3 regions of the Clostridium fermenticellae genome follow, and region 1 is predicted to be linked to each of the others. Evidence: riboswitches for the same ligand, from Rfam matches in the RefSeq annotation. Region 1 holds a riboswitch; each other region holds the start of a gene.

Region 1 (8,225 bases):
TATGTTCATTATCCTACAGATGTTTTAGCTGGAATTATTTTAGGATTAATTTGTAGTAAAATGACTATTTATTTTTTCAATAGATTGAGTCAAAAGCAACAGTCATTATGTAGAAAAGGTGATTAAATCATTAAGCACATCAAAGTATAAAACATATTGCTTTTTATGTTTGTATACCGTAATGTATAAATATGAAAATATTTAGGAGTAGATTATATGAATTTATATGAAGATAAAGCATTAAGAGAACTTATTAAGTGGAAAAAAGAAATGCAGGCTAAACCAGACCCTGGAAATATATTTGCTAAAAATATAGAAGATAAAATGAACAGCTTTATTCCCGAAAAAGTGCAGGCTTTGGTATCAAAAGCTGTAGAAAACATGATAAAAGCGGTTATAGATGGGTGCAAATATAGTTCTTCAATAAAACCAATTTATAATATGTGCCTGCAGGAGCGTGAAAAACTTGTAATAGAAAAAATGAAAACTTACAGAAATCTTGCATCAGCAAGTGGAGCCGGTACTGGTGCAGCTGGGATGTTAATTGGAATGGCTGATTTTCCTGTACTTTTAAGTTTGAAAATGAATTTTTTATTTGACGCAGCTGGAATTTATGGATTTAATGCAAAAAATTATAAGGAAAGATTATATATATTATATGTATTTCAGATAGCTTTTTCGAGTCAAAAAAGGAGAAATGAGATCTATAATATAATTTCAAATTGGGAGTCTTACTCGAATAATCTTCCTAAAGATAAGGATAGTTTTGATTGGAGAACATTTCAACAGGAATATAGAGATTATATAGACATTGCTAAAACACTTCAACTAATTCCGGGGTTTGGCGCAATAGTTGGAGCATATGCTAATTACAAACTTATGGAGAAATTATGCAAGGTAGCTATGAATGCATATAGGTTTAGAGTATTTAAAATAGAGGATTGATTTAAAACACCTAATTGTAATTTGATTAGACTAATTATGTTAAAATATAATGGTACGTATATTTTAACATAGTGATAAAGGGAGTGTAGTTTTTATGATGAATGTGGATATTGAAAAGTGTATAGGATGTGGGAAATGTTCTGAGGATTGTTTTGTCAGTGATATAGAAATTGTAGATGGAAAAGCTGAAATTAATAATGTAACTTGCATAAAGTGTGGACATTGCATAGCTGTGTGTCCTAAAAATGCAGTGTCAACGGATGAATACAATATGGAGGATGTGAAAGAATATAATAAAGAGGATTTTTTTGTTGATCCTGATATACTCTTGAATTTTATTAAGTTTAGAAGAACTATAAGACAATTTGAAGATAAAAAAATAGAAGATGAAAAAATTTTAAAAATTATAGAGGCTGGAAGATTTACTCAGACTGGAAGTAATATGCAGGATGTATCTTATATAGTTGTAAAGGACAAAATACAGGAGTTAAGGGGATTAATACTCAATAGTTTAAATCAAGCCGGAGAAAAAATACTTAAAGATCCAAATGAGCAAAATGTACTTCATCAAAGATATGCTAAAATGTGGATTAATATGTATAAACAGTGTGAGGAAAATCCTAAAAATGATAGATTATTTTTTAATGCTCCATTAGTAATAGTAGTTACAGCGAGAGAAGAAGTAAATGGGGCTCTAGCATCTTCAAATATGGAACTTATGATTGATGCTATGGGACTTGGAACGCTGTTTAGTGGCTTTTCTGCTGCAGCTGCTCAAATGGATGAGAGAATAGGTAAATTCCTTGGAGTTAAGAAAGGAAGAAAGGTTGTAACTTTTATGATAATTGGATATCCTGGAGTTAAATATTTAAGAACTGTGCCGAGAAAAAAGGCAGATATCCGCTGGAAATAGAATATAGGGCTTTCATGAGCCCTACACTATTTTTTAAATACGTTAAATTATAACATTTCCTCTAGATATCTTTAGCCCAAATATTCATACTTTCAAAATCACCACATAAATTGCAGTTGTTTACTAATGTACCTCTATAATTGTATCCTTGCTTACTTAATGCAATATTCATACCCTGACTTGTGGATTTAGACATACTATATAAGCTTATAAAATCTTTGTCTCTAATATCTTTTTCTAAAAGATAAATTATATTTGATATAATACCTTTGTCCCTATAATGAGGGTAGGTAGCACAATCGGCAATTTCTGCATTTAAATTTTCATAGTCAAGGTAGGCAGAAGCTGCACTTATTATCTTATCATTGAATACAGCAACCTTGCATAAAACATTTTTGCTCATATTTTGTATTAAGTAGTCTCTATTATATATAGAAGTTGGATATGCGAAAAATACCTCAGAAAACAATGATATTAATTCGCTTATATCGCTTTCTTTTGCATCTCTTATATGATATTTTAAGTTGTTGTTAAACTTAAACTTATCTTTCATATTTAAACTTTTAGTTAAGAACAAATTTTCAATATTACTATTTTTACATATTTTTCTATTGCTGCTTATAAAATATGACATACATAATGCATCTTCTCCTCTAAAATATGAGTCTATTTTACCTTCTGGAATAAATCCTGCATCACAAAAATTTTGAAAAGATTGAGAGTTACAATTGCATACAACTTTACTTAGATGCTGTTTTGAGGTAAAGTGTATTATTCTTTTTAGAGCCTGTACAGATATTTTATAAAAGTTAATTATTTTGACACGGCTGTTAACATAATCAATATATATTTTTACTTTGTCTATCCTGGCATAGTAATTATTATTTAATTTACATTTAGCAGAATTCACGATTTGTTTTCCTCCTAAAATTAGTAAAATATAAGTTCTATAATTATTACAAAAAATAATAAACTGCAGAGAAGTAACTGCAGTTTATTGAATGTCCAATTCATTTAAAATTTAATGAATCAGTAAAAGTATACTTAAAAACTTCTCTTCAACGCTTACGAGATTAGCTGACGGATTCGGGTCGAAGAAAAATAACCCTACTTATCTCATATTTGGATAAGACTCACCCCAAATGTGGTTCTCCCGTTCAAAAGATTCAGCGCTATCAATATTCGTCATTTTAAATATAAACATATCACTTTAATATAGGTATGTCAATATATTGTGATCACATTCAATAATAATTTTTCATATATTTTTTAAAATTAGAAATAATAATTACGAAGGGAGGAATATATATGAAGGAAGATAATATTAGAAATAACTTTAAAAAGAAACCAATAGAAAAGCATGATACTGCTCCTTTGGGTGATGTTTATAAGCAGGAACCCGACTCAAAGGTATCTATTCCTAGTGAACTTGATGTTGAAAATGCCAAGGATTTCGTTGATTCCAATGAAAAATAGTATTAAAGATAGAAAGCCTAACCACAAAGAGGTTAGACTTTTTATTTTGTTAATATTTGATAGAAGATAGTTTCTTATATATGTCGTATCTTTCATGGGCGTTAATTTCAGATTGTTTAAGGGCACTTTCGGCGACTTCAGGAAAAATATTTTTAAGTGATGAATAGCGTAGTTCGCCATTTATGAAATCCATATATGAACTTGTAGGTTCTTTGGAATCCAATATAAATGGATTTTCTCCCTGTTTTTTTAAAATAGGATTAAATCTATATAAATGCCAATAACCTGATTCAACGGCTTTTTTCTCTTCAGCAATGCTGGTTCCCATACCAGTTTTAATACCATGACTTATGCAGGGAGCATAGGCTATTACTAAAGAAGGACCGTTATAAGATTCAGCTTCAGTAATTGCTTTAATTGCATGATTCATGTTTGCACCTAGTGATATTTGAGTAACGTAAACATATCCATAAGTCATGGCCATAAGACCCAAATCTTTTTTGCGTGTTTTCTTACCGCGTGCAGCAAGCTTTGCAACTGCACCAGTAGGAGTTGATTTAGATGACTGTCCACCGGTATTTGAATAAACTTCAGTATCCATTACTAATATATTAACATCATCGCCTAATGATAAAACTTGATCTAATCCTCCAAAGCCTATATCATATGCCCAGCCATCACCACCAATTAACCAGTGTGATTTTTTGATCAGGTAATCTTTTCTTAGAAGTATTTCATGTAAGGTATTATTTTCCTTATAGTTTTCATTTATAATGAGTTCAAGTATTTTTTCAGATGATTTCTTTGAAATATCAGTATTATTATATCCATCAAGCCATTCTTTAAAAGCTTTTTTAAGATTAGGATTTATATTTGTTGATATTGCCTGCTTAATTAAATCAGCAAGTTTTTCTCTTATCTGAGTTACTGCAAGAAACATTCCATAACCGTATTCGGCATTATCTTCAAATAATGAATTTCCCCATGAAGGACCCTTACCAAAGCAGTTTGTGGTATAAGCGATTGCCGGTGCTGAGGCTCCCCAAATTGATGAACAACCTGTTGCGTTGGCTATCATCATCCTATCTCCATAAAGTTGAGTCAAGAGTTTTATATAAGGTGTTTCACCGCAACCCGGGCATGCACCATTAAATTCGAGCAGTGGCTTAGAAAATTGGCTCCCCTTAACTGTATGGATATCCATTAAGTTTTGTTTAGGAGAAATTTTTGATACATATTCGAAATTTTTCGACTGATTTTCAATCTGTTTCTGTGCCGGTTTCATTACAAGTGCTTTACCAGGAGCAGGACATATATTGGCACAGTTTCCACATCCAGTACAATCAAGAGGACTTATTTGAATACGATATTCCAGATTTTCCATTCCTTTTCCGACTGCTTTTTTTGTTAAAAAGTTTTTAGGGGCATTTTTGACCTCATCGTTATTTAGTAGACATGGCCTTATAACTGAATGAGGGCACACATATGAACATTGATTGCATTGAATACATTTATCAATCTGCCATTCAGGTACAAATACTGCTATACCACGCTTTTCATAAGCTGTTACTCCAGGTGGATAAGTGCCATCCTCTAATCCATTAAAGGCACTGACTGGAAGTGAATCACCTTCTTGCCTTGCAATAGGTCTTTCAATTCTCCTTATAAAATCAGGAATATCTTCTTCAGGAACCGGCGCATCTTTTGCATCCTTCCAGGAATCTGGTATAGCAACCTTGTGTGAGGCATTCACTCCAGCGTCTATTGCTGCTTTGTTTGCATCAACTATATTTTTACCTTTTTTGCCATAGGTATGTTCCACAGACTCCTTTAAATAATTAATTGCTTGATCTTGTGGAAGTATGTTTGCGAGCTTGAAAAATATTGCTTGCATTACCATATTTATTCTAGAGCCTAATCCGACTTTTTGAGCTATAGATACTGCATCTACTGTATAAAACTGTATATTGTTTTGAGCAATATATCTTTTCATCTTTGAAGGTAAATTATCCTCTAGTTCATTTTCATTCCAGGGGCAATTTAAAACAAAGGTACCATTTTTCTTTAAACCTTTTAAAATATCTATATTATATATGAATGATTTGTTATGGCAGGCAGTGTAATCTGATTCATATACTAAATAAGGAGATTTTATTGGCTTGCTTCCAAATCTCAGGTGAGAGACTGTACTTCCACCAGATTTTTTACTGTCATATGAAAAATAAGCTTGACAGTACAAATCTGTTTTATCACCTATTATTTTGACTGCTGTTTTGTTTGCACCAACTGTACCATCAGAACCTAGACCGTAAAATTTACATCTAATAGTTCCTTCAGGTGTTGTATCTATTATTTCTTCTTCAGCTAAAGATGTATTTGTAACGTCGTCTATTATTCCAATTGTAAATCCATTTTTAGGAGTAAATGCTTCAAGATTTTTAAACACAGCTAGAATTTGGGAAGGCGTTGTATCCTTTGAACCTAACCCATATCGTCCACCGACTATGACAGGTTTATTTGAATTATTGTAAAATGAATTGACAACATCAAGATAAAGAGGTTCACCTGTTGATCCTGGTTCTTTTGTTCTATCTAAAACCGCGATTTTTTTCACAGATTTAGGCATATATTTAAAGAAATAATCTGAGGAAAATGGTCTGTACAGGTGTACCTTCATAACTCCGACCTTTTTACTATGCTGTCTCAAGTAATCCACAGTTTCTTCTATAGTATCGCATACAGAACCCATTGCTACAGTTATATATTCTGCATTGGGATCTCCATAATAATCAAATGGATGGTATACTCTTCCGGTGATTTTTTCTATTTCCCTCATATAGTTTTCAACAATATCAGGTACTTTTGAGAAGAATTTATTTGAAGCTTCTCTCTCCTGAAAATATATATCAGGATTTTGTGCAGTTCCTCTTATTGATGGATGTTCTGGATTCAAAGCCCTATCTCTGAATTTTTGTACTGCATTATAATCAACTAACTTTGCAACATCCTCATAGTCAATTAGTTCTATTTTTTGGTATTCGTGTGATGTCCTAAAGCCGTCGAAGAAATGTAAAAATGGAATGCTTAGTTTGATTGCTGAAAGATGAGCAATATTTGTCATATCCATTACTTCTTGTACATTGGATGATGCTAACAAAGCGAATCCTGTTTGTCTTGTTGCCATAACATCTTGATGGTCACCAAATATTGACAGAGCATGAGTTGCAATAGCACGGGCAGTTACATGAAATACTCCAGGAAGCAATTCACCTGCTATTTTATACATATTTGGTATCATAAGGAGCAATCCTTGAGAAGCTGTGTATGTAGTAGTTAGTGCCCCGGCAGCTAATGAACCATGAACTGCTCCAGCTGCACCACCTTCGGACTGCATTTCGACTAGTTTAACACTTTGACCAAATATATTCTTTTTGCCATGTGCAGACATATCATCTACGAGTTCGGCCATTGGAGTAGATGGGGTTATTGGATAAATAGCTGCAACATCTGTAAAAGCATAAGAAGCTTCGGCAGCTGCGTGATTTCCATCCATGGTTTTTAATTTTTTTTCCATAGAAAAATTCCTCCTCTATAAATAATTTGTAACATATTTAGTATTTACAAAGAGTGTTTGTTAAATTCAATAAATTTAATGATTATGCATTTACTTTGAATCCAGGTTTCATAAATGTTAAACTTATTAACATAGATATTAGTACATTTTCCCTTTGGTTGTAATTTTAAATATATATGGAGGAGAAATATTATATGAGTTTTTTAATTCAGTTATTTTTAAAATCTTTTATAGAAACTATAAATTTAGTTGGTGTAATAATTATAGCCGGCTTAATACTTGGAATTTTAAGAAATTCAGCTTTGAAGAATTTTCAGATGAGCTTTGGAAGCAATGCAGTAATGTTAACCGGTTTTATTGGAGTTCCAGTACATGAATTAAGTCATGCAATTTTTGCTTTGATATTTGGACATAAAATTATGGATATTAAGTTGCTTCAAAGACCAGATGCAAATGGTGTTATGGGATATGTAAATCACAGCTATAATAAAAATAATATATACCAGCAAGTTGGAAATTTTTTCATAGGAACGGCACCGATATTTGGTGGTGCAATTTTTATAATTATATTAATGAAGTATATGATGCCGGCAGCATATGGTGACCTTTTATATATTTTAAAAACAAGTTTACATGTAACAGTAATAAATAGACATGCTGTTGAACTAATGCTTGCCTCTTATTTTGGACTTTTAAAGGTTATTTTTTCTCCTGAAAATTTTCGAAATATATACTTCTATATATTTTTATTTATATCAATTTGCGTATCATCACATATATCATTGAGCTCTGCCGATATTAAACAGTCATACAATGGAGTTGCAGTTATATTTATTGTATTTCTGATGTTTAATATATTTGGAATATCAAAATATGTACCTGAATTTAGTATTATTAAATATAATTTACTGATTACAGGTATTATGATATTCACAATTTTCTTATCACTGTTTACTTTTATAATAAGTATAATTTCACGACTAATAAAATCATAAAATACCATACTATAGGGTTTATAATTTTAAAGTTAATTTAATCTAAGGGAGATAGATTAAGCTTTTATTTATAAACCCTATAGTACTAGTTTTTTAACATATAAATTCTTTTCATTTTTTAAATCAAGGAATCCATTGTCTCCAAAAAGAAGTGGTCTGGTTAAGTTATTTATATCAATCTTAAGGATTTTAAATGATTTGTTATCATTTAAGATTACATTTTCACCCATATAGTAATTTATTATATGGTTTAAAAATACATTACAGTATTCACAATTTAATTTTCCAAGGCCTTCTTGTTGAATGAATTTTAATGTTTCAA
Region 2 (8,225 bases), 1.1 Mb from region 1:
GAGCTTCTGTCAAAATGTAATGAATTAATTATCATAAGCAAATGTTGTTATGGCGGGTTTAGTCCATTCATTAAGAATGTATTAGATCGAAGTATATCTTATATACTGCCTAATTTTGTAATACGAAATAAAGAAATGCATCATATGAGAAGATATCAGAATAATATAAATATGAGAGTATATTTTTATAGCAATGCTATGACAAAAAAAGAAAAACAAACTGCTAAAAAGTTAATAAAAGCAAATTCAATCAATCTGTATTGCAATGTCACAGGAATCACATTTATTCATGACATTACAGAATTGGAGGCAGGTATAATATGAAAATAGCTCTTATAAATGGGAGTCCTAAATTTAAAAACAGCGCCTCTGGTTACATATTAAAGGAACTTAAAAATCTTTTAAAAAATGATGATAATACAATTTATGAATACTGTTTTAGAAAACCTCAGTTGGATGACAAAGAAATATCTGAATTAACTAAGTGCAATACTTTAATTTTTGCATTTCCTTTATATGTAGATGCTATTCCATCTCATCTTATCAGCTGCTTTATAAAGCTAGAACAAATATTTTCAGAATTAAATGAAAAAGACATTAATGTATATGCACTGGTCAATTGTGGATTCTATGAAGGGCATCAAAACAGAATAGCACTTGAAATTATGGAGAACTGGTCTTTTAAGGCAGGCCTTAATTGGAAACAGGGCATTGGAATCGGAGCAGGCGGAATGATTACAGCAACAGAAAGTATTCCACTCGGTCATGGCCCTAAGAAAAATTTAGGAAAGGCACTAAAGAAAATATCAGAAAATATATTAAAAAATTCTCCAGGACAAAATATATTTATTACAGCAAATTTTCCAAGATTTTTATACAAATTTTCGGCAGAAATGGGATGGAAGCAATTAATTAAGAAAAATGGTTTGCAGAAAAAAGACCTATTTTTGAAGAGATAACACATATTGCCTCAAAAATACATACATTCGTATTAAGCATTGATCATAGATACATGAATATAATATAGAGTTATCTCTTGCAAACATAAATATAATTCTTACGTAGTGGAATGCTGTAAGGCTGAAGACACATTTAAAACTTTTTCTATAAATCTTGACGAAGTGCTGTGAAAAATCTTAAAGTTCTGGATACTGTTTGAGGTACGAGTTTATCCAGGTTTTTTAGATTCTTCACAGCACAAGTCTTAGATTTATAAAAAGTTTTAACGTATCAAAGCCTTACAGTATTCCACTACGTAAGAATTATACTTATGTACTTACAACAACGCTTAATACACAATATACTCTAATAAGGTGCGTATTCCCTCATTATGCTTTCTGCAACCTTAATACCATCTACTGCTGCTGACACTATACCACCTGCAAATCCTGCTCCTTCACCACATGGGTACAACCCTTCAAGAGATATACTTTGAAGTCTTTCATTTCTAGTAATTCTAACTGGAGCCGATGTTCTCGTTTCTATACCCGTTAGCACTACATCGTTATCTGCAAATCCTTTTATCTTTTTATCAAAATTAGTAAATCCTTCTTTTAATGCATTTACTACATATGTTGGAAGACACTTTCTAAGATCTTTAAATTCCCATCCCGGTCTATATGTAGGAATTATTTTCCCGATTTTATTTAAAGATGTATCCTTTAAGAAATCTCCAAGCATCTCAACCGGTGCAAAATATTCTCCTCCACCAAGATTGTATGCAAGTTCTTCGTAATGCCTCTGAAACTCCATTCCAGACAGGGGCCCATTTCCACCAAGATCTTCCTTTCTAATTGATACTACAATTGCGGAATTTGCATTTTTCTTGTCTCTTTTGAAATTACTCATTCCATTTGTTACAAGTCGTTTATCCTCTGAAGCTGCCGCAACAACTTCTCCTCCTGGACACATACAGAAGCTGTAAACTCCCCTTTTATCCGACTTTGTTGTATATGTGAGCCTGTAATCTGCTGCCTTAAGCCTTGGATGATTTGCATATTTGCCATATTGATTTCTATTTATCATTTCCTGAAGATGTTCTGCTCTAACTCCAATTGCAAAGTCTTTAGCTTCCATAAATATTCCTCTTTTATAGAGCATTTCATAAGTATCTCTGGAACTATGACCGGGTGCAAGTATAAGATTTTCACATGGAATTTCTTCTCCATTTATAATTGCAGCTCTGATTCTGCTATTTTTTATAACTATATCTTCAAGTTTGCTATTAAAACTCACATCTCCACCTAAGCTTATTATTCTTTTTCTTATATTTTTAACTACTCCTTTTAAGACATCAGTACCTACATGAGGTTTATTTGTGTACATTATCTCCTGAGGTGCACCACTTTTTACAAACTCATCAATTATAAAACGGCATCTTGAATCTTTACTTCTGGATGTGAGTTTCCCATCGGAAAATGTTCCCGCACCTCCCTCTCCAAACTGGACATTACTCTCTAAATTAAGCTTACCGCTTTCCCAAAACTTATTAACTTCCTCTGTTCTTTTATCTACATTTTCTCCCCTTTCAATTATAAGAGGCCTATATCCATTCTCAGCCATTAAAAGACCTGCAAACATTCCTGCAGGCCCCATTCCTATTATTATAGGTCTATGTTCCATTTTATTTTTCCCGAATTCAAAATCTTCCTTAAACTCCTGTTTTGCAATTCTAACATCTGAAGACCTGGCACTATTTACTACCCTTTCTTCATCTTCACATTCTATTTCAACGGCATAATCAAATTTTATTGTATTTTTTCTTCTGGCATCTATAGATTCCTTTACTATTTTCAGATTCTTTATATCACCTGTTCTTATTTTCGCTTTCTTAGCTGCCTTATTTTTTATTTCACTTAGATCATCATTTATATCTAAAATTATATTATTTATTTTAACCGGCATTCTTTGTTTCCCCATTCCTTTCACTCACCGTAACTGTAACCTGATTTATATCTTGTGAAACTTCAGTTATTCCAGATGGCAAAGTTATATTTATAGGAACTGTATTTTGTCCCTGCTTAACTCCCTTCAAATCTACAGAAGCTGATATATCACCATCTTTAAGATTATCTACTGCATATTTGGAACCTGAAACCACTACATTAACAGTACTTGCACTTAAACTTGCACTGTATGAACTATCAAGATTTACAGTTTGTATATTAACGCTCACTTGCTTTTGAGAGCTTTTATCAAAATCCACCTTTAATCTTACTGTATCACTTCCGTTTAAAAGCGTAACACCATAAGGAAGATTTACTTTTACATCTATTGAATCTCTGCCATTTATACTGCTTATATCTATTCCCTCTGTATCTATTTTAGATACTTTAGCTATTTCTGCATCACTACCAGTTATATCCACATTTGAATTCATTGGAAGTATTGAATTTATTCCATAATCACTTAAGTTTCCTGATAAATTTACATTTACCGGTACACTTTTAACTCTCACAACAGGAATAGACATATCTAAATATTTAGGTTCTATTTCTACATTCTTTATTATATTTCCCTGGGAATCTTCTGCTTTTAAGTAAACTTTTCTATTAACATCTTTTGAAATGTTCTGTATATTATACATTGTCTCAGTTTTTGCAACCTTTTCTATGTCTTTTTTAGCACCTTTAACTGTAACCTTTGTCGAACTTAGTTTTGGTTCCCGGGCGTAAAAGCCGCTTTTCGCTTTTCCCAAAAGCGTTAATTTAACCGGAACCACTTTACTCTTTAAATCTTCAATATTTATATTAACCCACAGATTGTCACTATTTACAACCCTGACTGAACTTGGGCTTTTCTTTATTTGAACCGGTATTTTATTTTTACCTTTTTTTACTACGTAAGATCCCAAATCTGATGTCAGTTCAAATTGAGATGATTTAACAGCATACAAGTCTGATGCATTTCCTTTTATAGTCAATTTTACAGTTAAATTTTCATCATCCACTGATATTATATTTGACTGCATAAGTACATTTCTATTTATAACCTGAACAGGTACTACTATTTTCCTCTCTCTTACAGGATTTTCAACGTTATATATAAAAAGCCACAATATAAATGAAACTATTACACAGCATACCTTCACTATCACCTGGTGTCTTTTTTGTTTTTTATCCATTGAATCACCCGCTCTCTAAAGGTTAACTTTTTATGCTGCCTTTTCTTTATAATTTTTGTAAGCGTACTTCTGAGTTTCTCTTCTGTATAATTTCTAGTCATATTACCATTTAAAACAAGCGAAATAGTTCCCGTTTCTTCTGATACAACAATTATAATAGCATCAGATTTTTCTGAAATTCCGATTGCTGCCCTGTGCCTTGTACCGAGTTTTTTATTTAATTCTCTATTTTCTGTAAGCGGCAAAAAACATCCTGAAGACACTACCCTGTCATTTCTAATTATAGTTGCACCATCATGAAGTGGAGTATTAACTACAAATATATTTTCAAGAAGAGCAGACGATACAATCGCATCTATCCTTGTTCCTGTTTTTATTATATCCTCAAGTCCTGTAAATTGCTCTATTATTACAAGGGCTCCTGTTCTTGAAACTGATAAATTTCCAATTGCAGTTACGATTTCATTAACTACTTTTTGTACAGTTTCCTCATTTGCAAATATCTGTCTGTCAGTAAAAGCTGTCCTTCCAAGGTGTTCGAGTGCACTTCGTATTTCTGGCTGAAATATAATTATAAGAGATAACACACCTATTGTAATCGTCTTTGATAATATCCAGTTAAGCATGGTAAGGTTTAAAAGATCACTTACAGGAATAAGAAATAAAATTAATACGATACCTTTTAAAAGTTGTTCAGCTCTAGTCTCCTTCATTAGCATGTAACCTTTATAAAAAATATATGAAACCACTAATATGTCCATTACCGAAAATATACTTATATTTTTTACCGAATTGATTACAATGTCTAATATCTCCACCTATTTCACTCCTTTATTAAGTGCACTATCACTTTAATGTCCTAATAATAACTCTTATGACTAAATTAAAGGGGATATGCCTTGAATTAATATAAAATTTCGCCTTATCTTTAATTATACACTATTTAATATTTCTTTATATCAAAAGAAAATCTAATTTATAAAATATTAATAAAAATAATAAAGTCTCTTGAATTTTTTTTAACTAATGGTTACAATACTACTAGCCTAAGTTTTCAAATTATATTTAAAACGCGGGGAAACCAGTATCTTGGGGTGAATCGTTTATTCGTAGGTTATGCCTTTACCGAACCCGTCAGCTAACCTCGTAGGTAAAAGGAGATGATTTATTTGAAAAGAAAACTTTTTATTTTTATGGTTATCTTTTTAGGGCTTTTAATATTTGTTCCATTTAAAGTAAGCGCAGTGGAAAACACTACTTCTGAAACTAACTTGTTTAATGAAAAAGAACAGGTGGTTCAAGTTTTCAACTACTATGATAAAAAACTTTATATTACCCAAAACGATCTAGATTTAATGTCAAAAGTGGTATATGCAGAAAGTAATTGTGAACCATTTGAAGGAAAGGTTGCAGTTGCTTCTGTGATTTTAAACCGATTAAAATATCCCGAATTTCCAAAGACAATAGAAGGAGTGGTAACTCAAAAAGGTGCTTTCTCTTGTGTAAATAGTAATGGAACAATCAATGCACCTAAGACAGATACCTGTTACAAAGCAGTTTTAGAAGCCTTAAAAGGATATGATCCAACAGGAAAAGCAGTTTTTTTCTATAATCCACAAATAGCGACATCAAGATGGATGAAAGATATAAATAAAAAGAATGTAAAAGCAATAGGAAATCATGTATTCTTCGTTGTAAATTAACATATGAATATCCCTGAATTTTAAAATTCAGGGATATTTTTATTTTTGTAGAGAATCTATATATGACACAGCACTTAAAGCTGCAATTTGACCTTGACCAGCTGCTTTCATATACTGATATGGTTTTCCGGCACAATCTCCGGCAGCATAACAACCGCGTATATTTGTCTTCATATTAGCATCCACTTTTATATGCCCTCCATCAAGTTCTATTCCTGGAACAAGTTGATCGGGTGCTATACTGTCTTTTAGTATAAAAACTCCATCTGTATTTATTTCTCTATGTTTTAATACAAGTTTTTCTACTTTATTATTTCCTACAATTTCAACTGGTTTATCCAATACTATTTCTATATTATTGTTGAGCTTTAAATCCTTATTATACATAGGTACATAGTACAATTTTGATGCAAGTTCACCGACAAAATTGGCTTCTTTTTCTGCTTCTTTATTATAGCCTACAATTGTCACGACTCTTCCTCTATATAAAGGTGCATCACACGTAGCACAATATCCAACACCTCTGCCAAGGAATTCCTGTTCACCTCTCAGTAGATTCACAGACTGTACACCGGTTGCTATTACAAGTGCTCTAGACTCATAATTTTTTTGATTTACAGACATTACAAAATAATTTCCCATAGCATATACTGCATTTATTCTTTCATACGTTATACTTATACCCATTGAATCTATATGGTTTTTAACTTTATCTTTAAGGTCGCTTCCTTTTATATTATAAAAGCCAAGATAATTATTAATTCGTGGAGCCATATTAAGCTTATTACTCAAATTCTCATTTCCAAACACTATAATATTTTTATTCCTAATCTTTGAGTTTACAGCCGCTGATAATCCTGCCACACCACTTCCTATTATTGCTATATCATATCTATCATCCACAATATTCACCTCTAGATATAATCTTCTATAACACCTTTTACAGCGTCTTTTGGTCTGAAGCCAACAAGAGTTTTTGCTGGTTTCCCATCTTTAAATATAATAACTGTAGGTATACTTGCTACATTATATTCCATTGATGAAACTGGATTCTCATCTACATTTAATTTATAAAATTTCGATTTTCCATCTAATTCATCTGAAATTTCCTCCATAACAGGTCCGAGCATTTTACAAGGTCCGCACCAAGGTGCCCAAAAATCTACTATTACAGGAACCTTTTTTTCTTCAATAACTTCTGAAAAATTAGTATCTTTTATTTCATTTACCATAACTTTCTACCTCCTTATACCCTTATGGGGTATTTTTATAATTTTATTTTATATTAACCATTGTATTTAGTCAATAGTTTTTAATAATTATTATTAATAAAAACCAGATTGAATTTTGTATATATATTTTTTGCTTTTATAATAATATATATGTACTTTAAATTTAGGATGTCAAAAATTTTTTAAAGTATTTATTGACATACATTAAAATTTATAGTAAGCTTTCTAATAAAATATTAAAAATTATGTAGATTTTTTATAAATAATTATTCAATTAAGTAAAAAATTTTGGGTGGTACCGTGAACAGACATTCGTCCAAAGGCGGATCGTCTGTTTTTTTATACAATAGATTAATAAATTTAAATTTTAATAATTAGAGGGGGCTAACTTTTGAAAACTGAAGTAATTGAAAAATTAAAACAAATATGCGGAAATGATTTTGCAACAAATGATTTATCTCAAATACAGGGGTATTTATACGATGAAACTGAAAATCTGATTCGTCCTGAAGCTTCGAAGGAGTGTATTGTTGTAAAGCCATCATCATCAGAAGAAATATCAGAAATTCTAAAATATGCAAACGAAAAACTAATACCCGTAGTTTCACGAGGTGGTGGTACTGGAGTTGTTAGTGGTGTTATTCCTACAAGACCAAGTATAATAATATCTCTTGAAAGACTTAACAAATTAGTTGAACTTGATGAAAAAAATTTGATGATCACAGTAGAATCTGGAGTAACTCTTGCATCCCTACTGGAAATTTTGAGCAATAGCAGTGATTTATTTTTTCCGGTTCATCCCGGGGATGAAGGCGCACAAATAGGAGGAATGGTCGCAACAAACGCCGGTGGTACCGGTGCTGTAAAACATGGAATAATGAGAAATCATGTAAAGGCACTCGAGATTGTTTTGCCTACTGGCGAACTGGTGACCCTTGGTGGAAAACTGTTAAAAAACAATATGGGATACGACCTTCTACATTTGATAATTGGCAGTGAAGGCACTTTAGGAATCATAACAAAGGTGACTTTAAGACTTTATGCAAAAAGCAACTACAGCGGAACTCTGGTCGTATCATTTGATTCAACCAGAGATGCTGCAAACTCCGTTCCAGCTATACTCCAATCCGGTATCACTCCACGTGCCATCGAATATGTTGAGAGAAG
Region 3 (8,225 bases), 310 kb from region 1:
CTGAAATTAAACTATCGTAATCTTTAAGATTAAATAGAACATAATATGCTCTCGCGCCTATTATGCTAATGGGTAAAGAAATTAGAACTATATCCAAAAGAATATCGTAGCTTAAATTTCTTACTTTACATGTGTATTCTGCAATAAAAATTCCTATTAATATTCCTGCTGCAATAAAAATTCCGTACCATCTTATATCTAACCCTAAAATTGAAAATGCTATTGGATTCAAAAGTTAATCCTCCCTATTTCATATGTTTTTGTTTGAGTGTAAATACTTATAGAGATATTTTACACCTAAGCTATTTTGAATATCAACTATACATTTTTTTATTTTATATAATTAAAATAAAAATTGATGTGTATTTATGATAAAAATAGTTTATATAAATTTAAAATAAATTTATTATAATACAAAAATTGAAGAAAATTTGTTATAATAAAAATATGGTGAATTATATTATATTTTTTAGAAGGTGATAAAAATGAAAATTGATTTTACTAAGGAACAATTTAAAATACTTATGGAGTTGGTGTACCTTGGAAACACCATTATTAATGATTTTAATATTCCTTCTGAAAGAGAGACAGAGTATGAAAATATGGAAAATTACATATATTCTTTTTGTAGCGATTTTGGCTACAGGGAATATGTAGATTACAGTAATGAGTACAAGGTATTTTGCCCAACCAATAAATTCGATAGAGAAGTTGAATCTAAAATTAGGTCCTATGATGAAAATGTTTTCTATAGAGAATTGGTAAACAGGCTAGCAAAGAGGGATGCAAAAAAAGAATTTAGCAAAAGGGTAAATCAGGATAATTTTAGTGAATTTTTAAAATTGCAGTTTGAAATTGAAGAAAAGTATGATGAAGAATTATTAAATAATGATTTAGAAAATATTAAAGTTGATTTTAAATCAAACAATGTAAAAAAGAACGTTTTAAAGTAAAAGCTGTATACGTTTCCTTTAATTAAATAGAGTAATAATATAAAAAATACACAAACTTCTAGTGTAAACAAAATAACTTGATAATTTAAAAGGAGGAAATAATTATGGCAAGTAGAGGAAATAAAGTATTAGTTCCACAGGCTAAGGAAGGTTTAAGTAAATTTAAGATGGAGGCAGCAAGAGAAGTTGGAGTTAATTTAAAAGAAGGATATAATGGAGATCTTACTTCTAGACAAAATGGTTCCGTAGGAGGCCAGATGACAAAAAAGATGATAGAAGCTTATGAACAAAATATGAAATAGTGAGTTAATGTTTATCATAATTATATAATTAAAGGGTATAGAGTATAAATGAATCTTCTGATTTATTTGTATTCCATACCCCTTTTTTAGCTAAAAATAGGTATATGGATACCCTAATTTTATAGTTCAGAATATAATAGTTGTAGTATATATTTTTTGAATTTTGGTGTGGATAAAATATTTATAAAGTAGTATTATTTTTGTTATAATGAAATGAAACTGACATATTTTATAAGGAGCAATTAATATGAGTGTTAAAGAAACTATAATTAGATTAATTTTGGCTATTCTTATTGGTGGTATCATAGGATATGAAAGAGAACACAAAAATAGACCAGCAGGTTTTATAACGCATATTTTAGTTTGTCTTGGAGCATGTGTTATATCTATGATACAAGTATGTGATGTGGATAAAACTGTAAGTATAATACTTGAACATCCTCAATTATCAAGTGCTTTGAAGGTTGATATAGGAAGACTTGGAGCACAAGTTATAAGTGGAATTGGATTTCTCGGTGCAGGTACTATAATAAGAGAAAAAGGATCTGTAACAGGACTTACAACTGCAGCTAGTCTCTGGGTGGTTGCATGTATTGGACTTGCGGTAGGTCTTGGATATTATAATTTGAGTATATTATCGGCAGTAGCAGCTGTAATATCACTTGTTGTACTGAAAAGAGTCGAATTAATTTTTTCAGAAAAAAGAGATTTACTTAATATAGATGTGAAATATAAAGATAAAGGAGAGATTATTAATAAGATAAATTCTTGCTTAAAAAATCAAAATTTTGAAATTAGGGATATCAATTTTTTGTCTAAGGCCGATTATGATGTTGAGTCTGAGTATAAGAAGGGGACATTTAGCATATTTTTGTCAAGACATGAAAAAGATAAAAAAGTTATAAATGAACTTATGTCCATAGAGGAAGTGGTAAGAATTACAATTAAATAATTATCACCAATATTGTATATTTTCATATAATAAAAGTGAGCTAAAGATTAAAAAGTGATGAATTTAAGATTATAGATTGATAAACTATAGATGGCGCAACTAAAGTTAAAATTAAAAAAGACACTACTAATTTTTTATTTAAATAAATAGGGCAGAGGAGAATATGAGCTCCTCTGCTTTAATTAATGTGTAAATACCATTTTACCACTTCTTAAAGTTATAGGTCTTGACCAAAGCCATGAATTAGTTGCACTGTCATCAAAATAATATATTGCTCCATTTGTAGGATCATATCCTTGAAGGGCATCTAAGGCTGCTTTTTTTGCTTCATCTGAGGCTGCTTTATTAATCCATCCATTTTGAACTGGAGTAAATTGATAGTAGTTGTCAGATTTCTGATATATAACTGAGCTTATGGAATTTGGAAATTCACTGCTCTTGACTCTGTTTACAACGACAGCGGCGACACCAACTTCAGCTTTATAGGGTTGTCCCTGAGATTCAGACATAACAAGTCTGGCTAAAAGGTCCAAATCATTATTATTGTATGAAATTACAGAATTAGTATTAGAATTTTTTGTTGTGCTGACAGCTTGTACATTATTATCATAACTTGTATTTGCTGCAGGCACATTTAATTTTTGGCCTGAATAAATCGTGTTGTCCCATTTATCATTTGCTTTTTTTAGCTGATCTGTTGTAATTCCATATTTTTTTGCTATAAAGTATAGAGAATCTCCATTTTTTACTGTGTAAATATCTGCAGGCACATTTAGCGTCTGACCCGGATATACGTTCGAATTTTTAAGATTATTATTTTTCATCAAATCATTAGAGTTTGTATAAAAAAGTTTACCTATAGTAAATAAAGAATCACCTTGTGTAACTTTATAGCTGGCAGCTTGTACAGGTGTAAAAGCAAATAATGATAAAGATACACCAACAAGTAAAGTTCCTATGCTTTTAAATTTTAGCATTAATTATATCCCTCCATCTTGCCTTCGAGGTTAGTTGACGGGTTTGGGTTAGAGGTACCCTACTTAAAAATTAAGATTCACCCCAAAATAAATTCCCCGTACTCCATAAAGGAGATTCGGCATGTTTTATTGTTTAAGTGCTCATGGGTGTTATTATAACAAATGTGGTTATGGACAACCATATTAAACTAGAGGTAACTGAGTATAAATGTGTAAGTATATATAATATGTGCAAATTTTAACTTATAGTTGTATTATTGTTTGTAGATAGGAATTGGAGGTTACAAGTATGTTTAAAAGTTTTGAAGTAGAAAATGAACGTGGATTTATAATAAGAGGAGTTATAAATAGGCCGGACAAATCCGGAAAATTCCCATGTCTTATTTACTGTCATGGTTTCACAGGGCATAAACTTGAAACACATGGAATGTTTGCAAAAATAGCTAAAATGCTTGAAAGAAAGGATATAGTTTCTATAAGATTTGATTTTACGGGAAATGGTGAAAGTGATGGCGAGTTTAAAGATATGACAATGTCTACCGAGATTCAGGACTTTAATGATATATTAAAGTTTAGTACTAATTTGAGTTTTGTAGATGCTAATAATATAAATGTAATTGGATTTAGTATGGGGGGAGCTATAGCATTAATAGTGTCATCCTCAAATACGCTTATTAAAAATACTATTTTAATAAGTCCTGCGGTAAATATGTATGATCTTATAGTGTCACAAATAATAGGAGAAAAATTAGATGAAATTAATAAGTACGGGACTGTAAATTTTGACGGATATTTTTTGGGGAAGGATACAATTGATGATATTTTTAACTATAACATATTTGATTATGCTGAAAAAATAAATCAAAATGTTCTTATAATTCATGGAACTTGTGATGAATCTGTATCACCAGTTTATTCAATAAAACTGGAGAATTTAATAGGTAATAATGCCAGTTTGGTTTATATAAATGGAGCATCTCATTGTTATTATAAAAGAGATGAGCAATCTAAGCTTTTTGACGTTATATTAAACTTCTGTGTAAATAATATAATAACAGGGCGTCCTTTGAATTAGACACCCTATTTATAGTTTATTTTGCAGTACCTTTAAGATCATAAAGTGTTTCATTTGTGTTCATTTTACCAAATCCGGAATGCTTATCATTTGATTGATTTTTTGTAGTATTTTCCTTCCACTCACTTTCAGAAACTGTTTTTCCGTTTTTCTTAATCCAGTTCATTATCTCATTTGAGTCTCTTCCTCCCATGCTGCCTGTCAATACATATCTTACTTCTCCCTTTTTAACCATCTCTTTAAATTGAGCTAAGGTTAGTATCTTATCAGATCCGGAGAATCCCCCGAGAGCCATAACACTCTTGCCACTTTCAATTATTATACCTTCTGCAGAGGCGGAACTTGATACAACAAGTGCATATTTTTCATTTGTAACATGATTGTCTAGGAATTTTATAAGCTTTTGATCTCTATTATTGCTTTGACTTCCCATTGCCATAAAGTTGCTTGATCTGCTTTTTGTTAAAAGTTCTAATCCTGCGGCAGGCATATTTCCACTTACACCATGAGTTAAAGTAGCAGCAGAACCAATTGCAGGTGTGGTCAAAATCCCTATAAGCGCAGTTGCTGTAAATATCTTGGCAAAACTTGAAGAATTTTTCCCATTGCCTGAATTCTCCTTTTTTATTGTGCGATACAATATAAGCAGTACTGCGGATGCAAAGCATAGAACTAAAGCTGCTATTATTATATATTTTATAGTAGAAGATATGCTTGAAGCAAAGTAGGATAACATTAATAGATGCATTAAGCCTTCTACAATAAATGCTATAGGCAGTATATAAGCCTTAATTCCGCCTTGTTTGTAGAGCTTCCACATTGCAGTAATTCCTATTCCGGACAATGCAGCAATTGGTGCAGCTAGCATTGATAAATAGTATTGGTGGAATAAACCTTTTGTGAAGCTGAAATATATAAATTCCGGCACGAGCCATGTAAACCATAATATTAAATCCAGCTTTTGCCTGTTATCAAAAGGAGCTTTCAGCTTTTGAACTATTGCAGCTGCTATAAATCCTAAAAGTGATAGAGGCAGGAACCACACTATTTGATCAGACAAAATATTCTTGGAGAATAATCTTGTAATTCCAGCTTGTGTTTGACCTCCAAAATTTCCCGAAAGTCCGTTTGATGAACCAGGGCCGCCGCCATTTGGAGATTTACCATCCATGCTGCGTTGTGACCAATCTGTTTTACCAAAGCCACCTCCATTTGGGAAACTACCATTTTTGCTGTGTTGTGACCGGTTTGTTTTATTAGTACTATTATTAGAAACATTTCCGTTTTGTTTAGCATTATTTTTATTACCACCTGAACCTGATGGAGGAGTCATACCCATACCTTGAAAATTACCGTTTTTAGAACTGTTCCTTGAATTATTAGGATTATCACGAGAACTTTTACCTTGAAAACCTCCACCATTCATGCCGCCACCTGAACTAGCTAATCTTTCAAGGCCATTATGACCGGATATAAGTTCCATAACAGTATTATTTGTGCTGCTCCCGACAAATGGTCTGTTGGATGTCGGAACTAAATCAACTGCAATTGCCCAGGAAAAAGATATTACAACAAGAACTACTGTGCTTATAACAAGGTGTTTTATTCTTTTCTTCAATGAGGCAGCTGTGGAAATTAAGTATGTTATATAAAGTGCAGGAACTATCATATAAGCTTGAAGCATTTTTATGTTAAAACCTATGCCTACAAGTGCAAGACTTATAAGGAGATATTTAAATTTACCTTTTTCTGCTGCCTTAGATAAAAATAAGCAGGAAACAAGTAGTGTAACTATTAATAGATTGTCTATAGTGTTATTTCTGCTTGTTGCCACAAAAACTGGTGTTATAGTAAGGCATATAGCTGAAATTAAGCCGGCCATGTGTCCAAAGGATCTTTTAACTATATAATATACGAGGGCAACGGATATAACACCCGCAAGAGCTTGAGGAAGTAGTATACTCCACCCGCTAAATCCAAATATTTTTGCGGATATTGTCTGTATCCAAAAACCTAAAGGTGGCTTGTCAATGGATACAAATCCAGCTGGATCAAATGATACAAAGAAAAAATTACTAAAATTCATGAGCATACTTTTTACACCAGCAGCATAATATTCATTTCCATAGCCTTCTATTGCTAAGTTACCAAAATTTAATACCGCTGATATTAAAATTACAATTCCTATTGAGAGCCGTTCTTTCGTAAAGCTTATTTTTTTCATAGTTTTCCTCCCTAATTGAATACCCAAAATTTATATAATATAAAATTTATAACTTGCGCTATTAATGTTACGATTATTTTAGCTACATACACATTTAAGTTAAAATAACTAACTAAATACTTTATTAAAAATAGTGTTATAATAAGTGAAATTAGATTGACAGCAATAAACTGAGTTAATTCATGTGATATTCTTTTATTTGAACTGTTTTTTTCAAATGTCCATTTTTTATTAAATATAAAACTGTTTATAACTCCAAAGCTGTAACCTATAACCTGGCTTATTGTATAATATATATTAAAGACGCTGTTACATATAGTAAAAACTAAGAAATCTATTAATGTATTTATAACACCAGTAGTTGAAAATCTAGTTAATAATTTGAGTTTACCATTAAAGATATAATCTATACTTTTAATTAGCTGTTCCATGTTTAATCATCATCCTTTCTGCTGGTTACTATATTTTCAATTATATAATTAGGTCTTGCTTTGCTTTCATCGAAAATTCTTCCAAGATATTGCCCGATTATACCCATACAGCTTAATAGAAAGCCAAACATTATAAAGTCTATTGATATAGCAAATCCTATATTAAGTATATTTGTTTTAGACAAAACATTATTTATTATATTTACTATAATTGATATAAATCCTATTGTAAGTGAAATACCTCCTAAGTAACTAGATATAATAAGGGGTTTATATGAAAAAGACGTTATACCATCAAAAGCAAGCTTTAACATTTTTTTAAGAGGATATTTACTGTCACCTGCAAATCTTTCATGCCTTACAAATTCAACAAAGGTTTGTTTGTATCCAACCCAGCTTACAAGCCCACGGACATATCTGTTTCTTTCTGGAAGAGAGTTTAGTGTATTACACACCTTCCTGTCTATAAGTCTAAAATCACCGGTGTCAACTGGAATATCTATACTAGTCACATTTTTTAGTAATCTGTAAAAGGACCTGGCTGTAAATTTTTTAAAAAAAGATTCACCTTCTCTTTTAGCCCTTTTCCCATATACAACATCGTAACCCTGTTTCCATTTTTTTATCATCTCGAGCATTACCTCAGGTGGATCTTGAAGGTCAGCGTCGATAACTATTATAGCTTCTCCAGATGCATTTTCCATTCCAGCAGTTATTGCACATTGATGACCAAAATTTCTGGAAAAATTAATAAGTTTCAAGTTCTTATCATTTAAGCATAATTCTTCTGTTAATTGGCGAGTTTTATCTATACTTCCATCATTTATAAATATGATTTCGTAATTTTCGTGGGTAGTATTCATTACTTCTTTTAATCTTTTATAGCTTTCATTAATTACAAGTTCTTCATTATATAGAGGAACAACTATAGAGTAAATTATATTATCATGCATTACTTTCACCTCATTTATTTGTTTTACTTGTTATTATTTTGAAGGTTTAACCTTAAAAGTTTCTTAAAAAAATAATGGTAATTGTAAATTAAAATTGAACAATATATGAAATAAAGACGTATTTTCAAAATGAAGTAAAATATATGATTTAAAATTCAGAAAGTATATAATTTTAGCTATTTAATACTATTTTCTATATAATTAACTCTTTGTAAATAATATAATAAATGCATAATTAAATAATTAGAAATTTTGAGGAGGTGTATGGTGATATATGTTGAGAAGAGACAAATCAAAGGAATATAATAAGTGGTTTAAGTTTATAGTATTATATTTAGGAGCTGTTGTACTTTCAATG

What was found. A riboswitch is a leader RNA that binds a small molecule or an ion and turns the genes downstream of it on or off. The one in region 1 is predicted to bind cyclic di-AMP.
Region 2: it holds a riboswitch for cyclic di-AMP, as region 1 does, so the genes downstream of both, D4Z93_RS01575 (cell wall hydrolase) here and ablB (putative beta-lysine N-acetyltransferase) in region 1, are expected to answer to the same signal.
Region 3: it holds a riboswitch for cyclic di-AMP, as region 1 does, so the genes downstream of both, D4Z93_RS07995 (cell wall hydrolase) here and ablB (putative beta-lysine N-acetyltransferase) in region 1, are expected to answer to the same signal.

The regions. Positions count from the first base shown of each region.
Region 1 is NZ_CP032416.1:2,027,865-2,036,089, reverse strand. It holds gene D4Z93_RS09510 (phosphatase PAP2 family protein) at 1-126, shown strand, start outside; gene D4Z93_RS09505 (EcsC family protein) at 217-945, shown strand; gene D4Z93_RS09500 (nitroreductase family protein) at 1,040-1,858, shown strand; gene ablB (putative beta-lysine N-acetyltransferase) at 1,920-2,768, opposite strand; cyclic di-AMP (ydaO/yuaA leader) riboswitch at 2,906-3,040, opposite strand; gene D4Z93_RS09490 (CDIF630_02480 family spore surface protein) at 3,167-3,334, shown strand; gene nifJ (pyruvate:ferredoxin (flavodoxin) oxidoreductase) at 3,384-6,908, opposite strand; gene D4Z93_RS09480 (M50 family metallopeptidase) at 7,103-7,903, shown strand; gene D4Z93_RS09475 (HD-GYP domain-containing protein) at 7,981-8,225, opposite strand, start outside.
Region 2 is NZ_CP032416.1:298,454-306,678, reverse strand. It holds gene D4Z93_RS01600 (flavodoxin family protein) at 1-324, shown strand, start outside; gene D4Z93_RS01595 (hypothetical protein) at 321-959, shown strand; gene D4Z93_RS01590 (NAD(P)/FAD-dependent oxidoreductase) at 1,306-2,904, opposite strand; gene D4Z93_RS01585 (CdaR family protein) at 2,894-4,123, opposite strand; gene cdaA (diadenylate cyclase CdaA) at 4,093-4,941, opposite strand; cyclic di-AMP (ydaO/yuaA leader) riboswitch at 5,157-5,290, shown strand; gene D4Z93_RS01575 (cell wall hydrolase) at 5,293-5,826, shown strand; gene D4Z93_RS01570 (NAD(P)/FAD-dependent oxidoreductase) at 5,866-6,729, opposite strand; gene trxA (thioredoxin) at 6,741-7,058, opposite strand; gene D4Z93_RS01560 (FAD-binding oxidoreductase) at 7,450-8,225, shown strand, end outside.
Region 3 is NZ_CP032416.1:1,719,731-1,727,955, reverse strand. It holds gene lgt (prolipoprotein diacylglyceryl transferase) at 1-232, opposite strand, end outside; gene D4Z93_RS08010 (hypothetical protein) at 486-953, shown strand; gene D4Z93_RS08005 (alpha/beta-type small acid-soluble spore protein) at 1,058-1,255, shown strand; gene D4Z93_RS08000 (MgtC/SapB family protein) at 1,503-2,207, shown strand; gene D4Z93_RS07995 (cell wall hydrolase) at 2,390-3,184, opposite strand; cyclic di-AMP (ydaO/yuaA leader) riboswitch at 3,189-3,316, opposite strand; gene D4Z93_RS07990 (alpha/beta hydrolase) at 3,474-4,259, shown strand; gene D4Z93_RS07985 (glycosyltransferase family 39 protein) at 4,276-6,483, opposite strand; gene D4Z93_RS07980 (GtrA family protein) at 6,495-6,914, opposite strand; gene D4Z93_RS07975 (glycosyltransferase family 2 protein) at 6,917-7,867, opposite strand; gene D4Z93_RS07970 (MFS transporter) at 8,142-8,225, shown strand, end outside.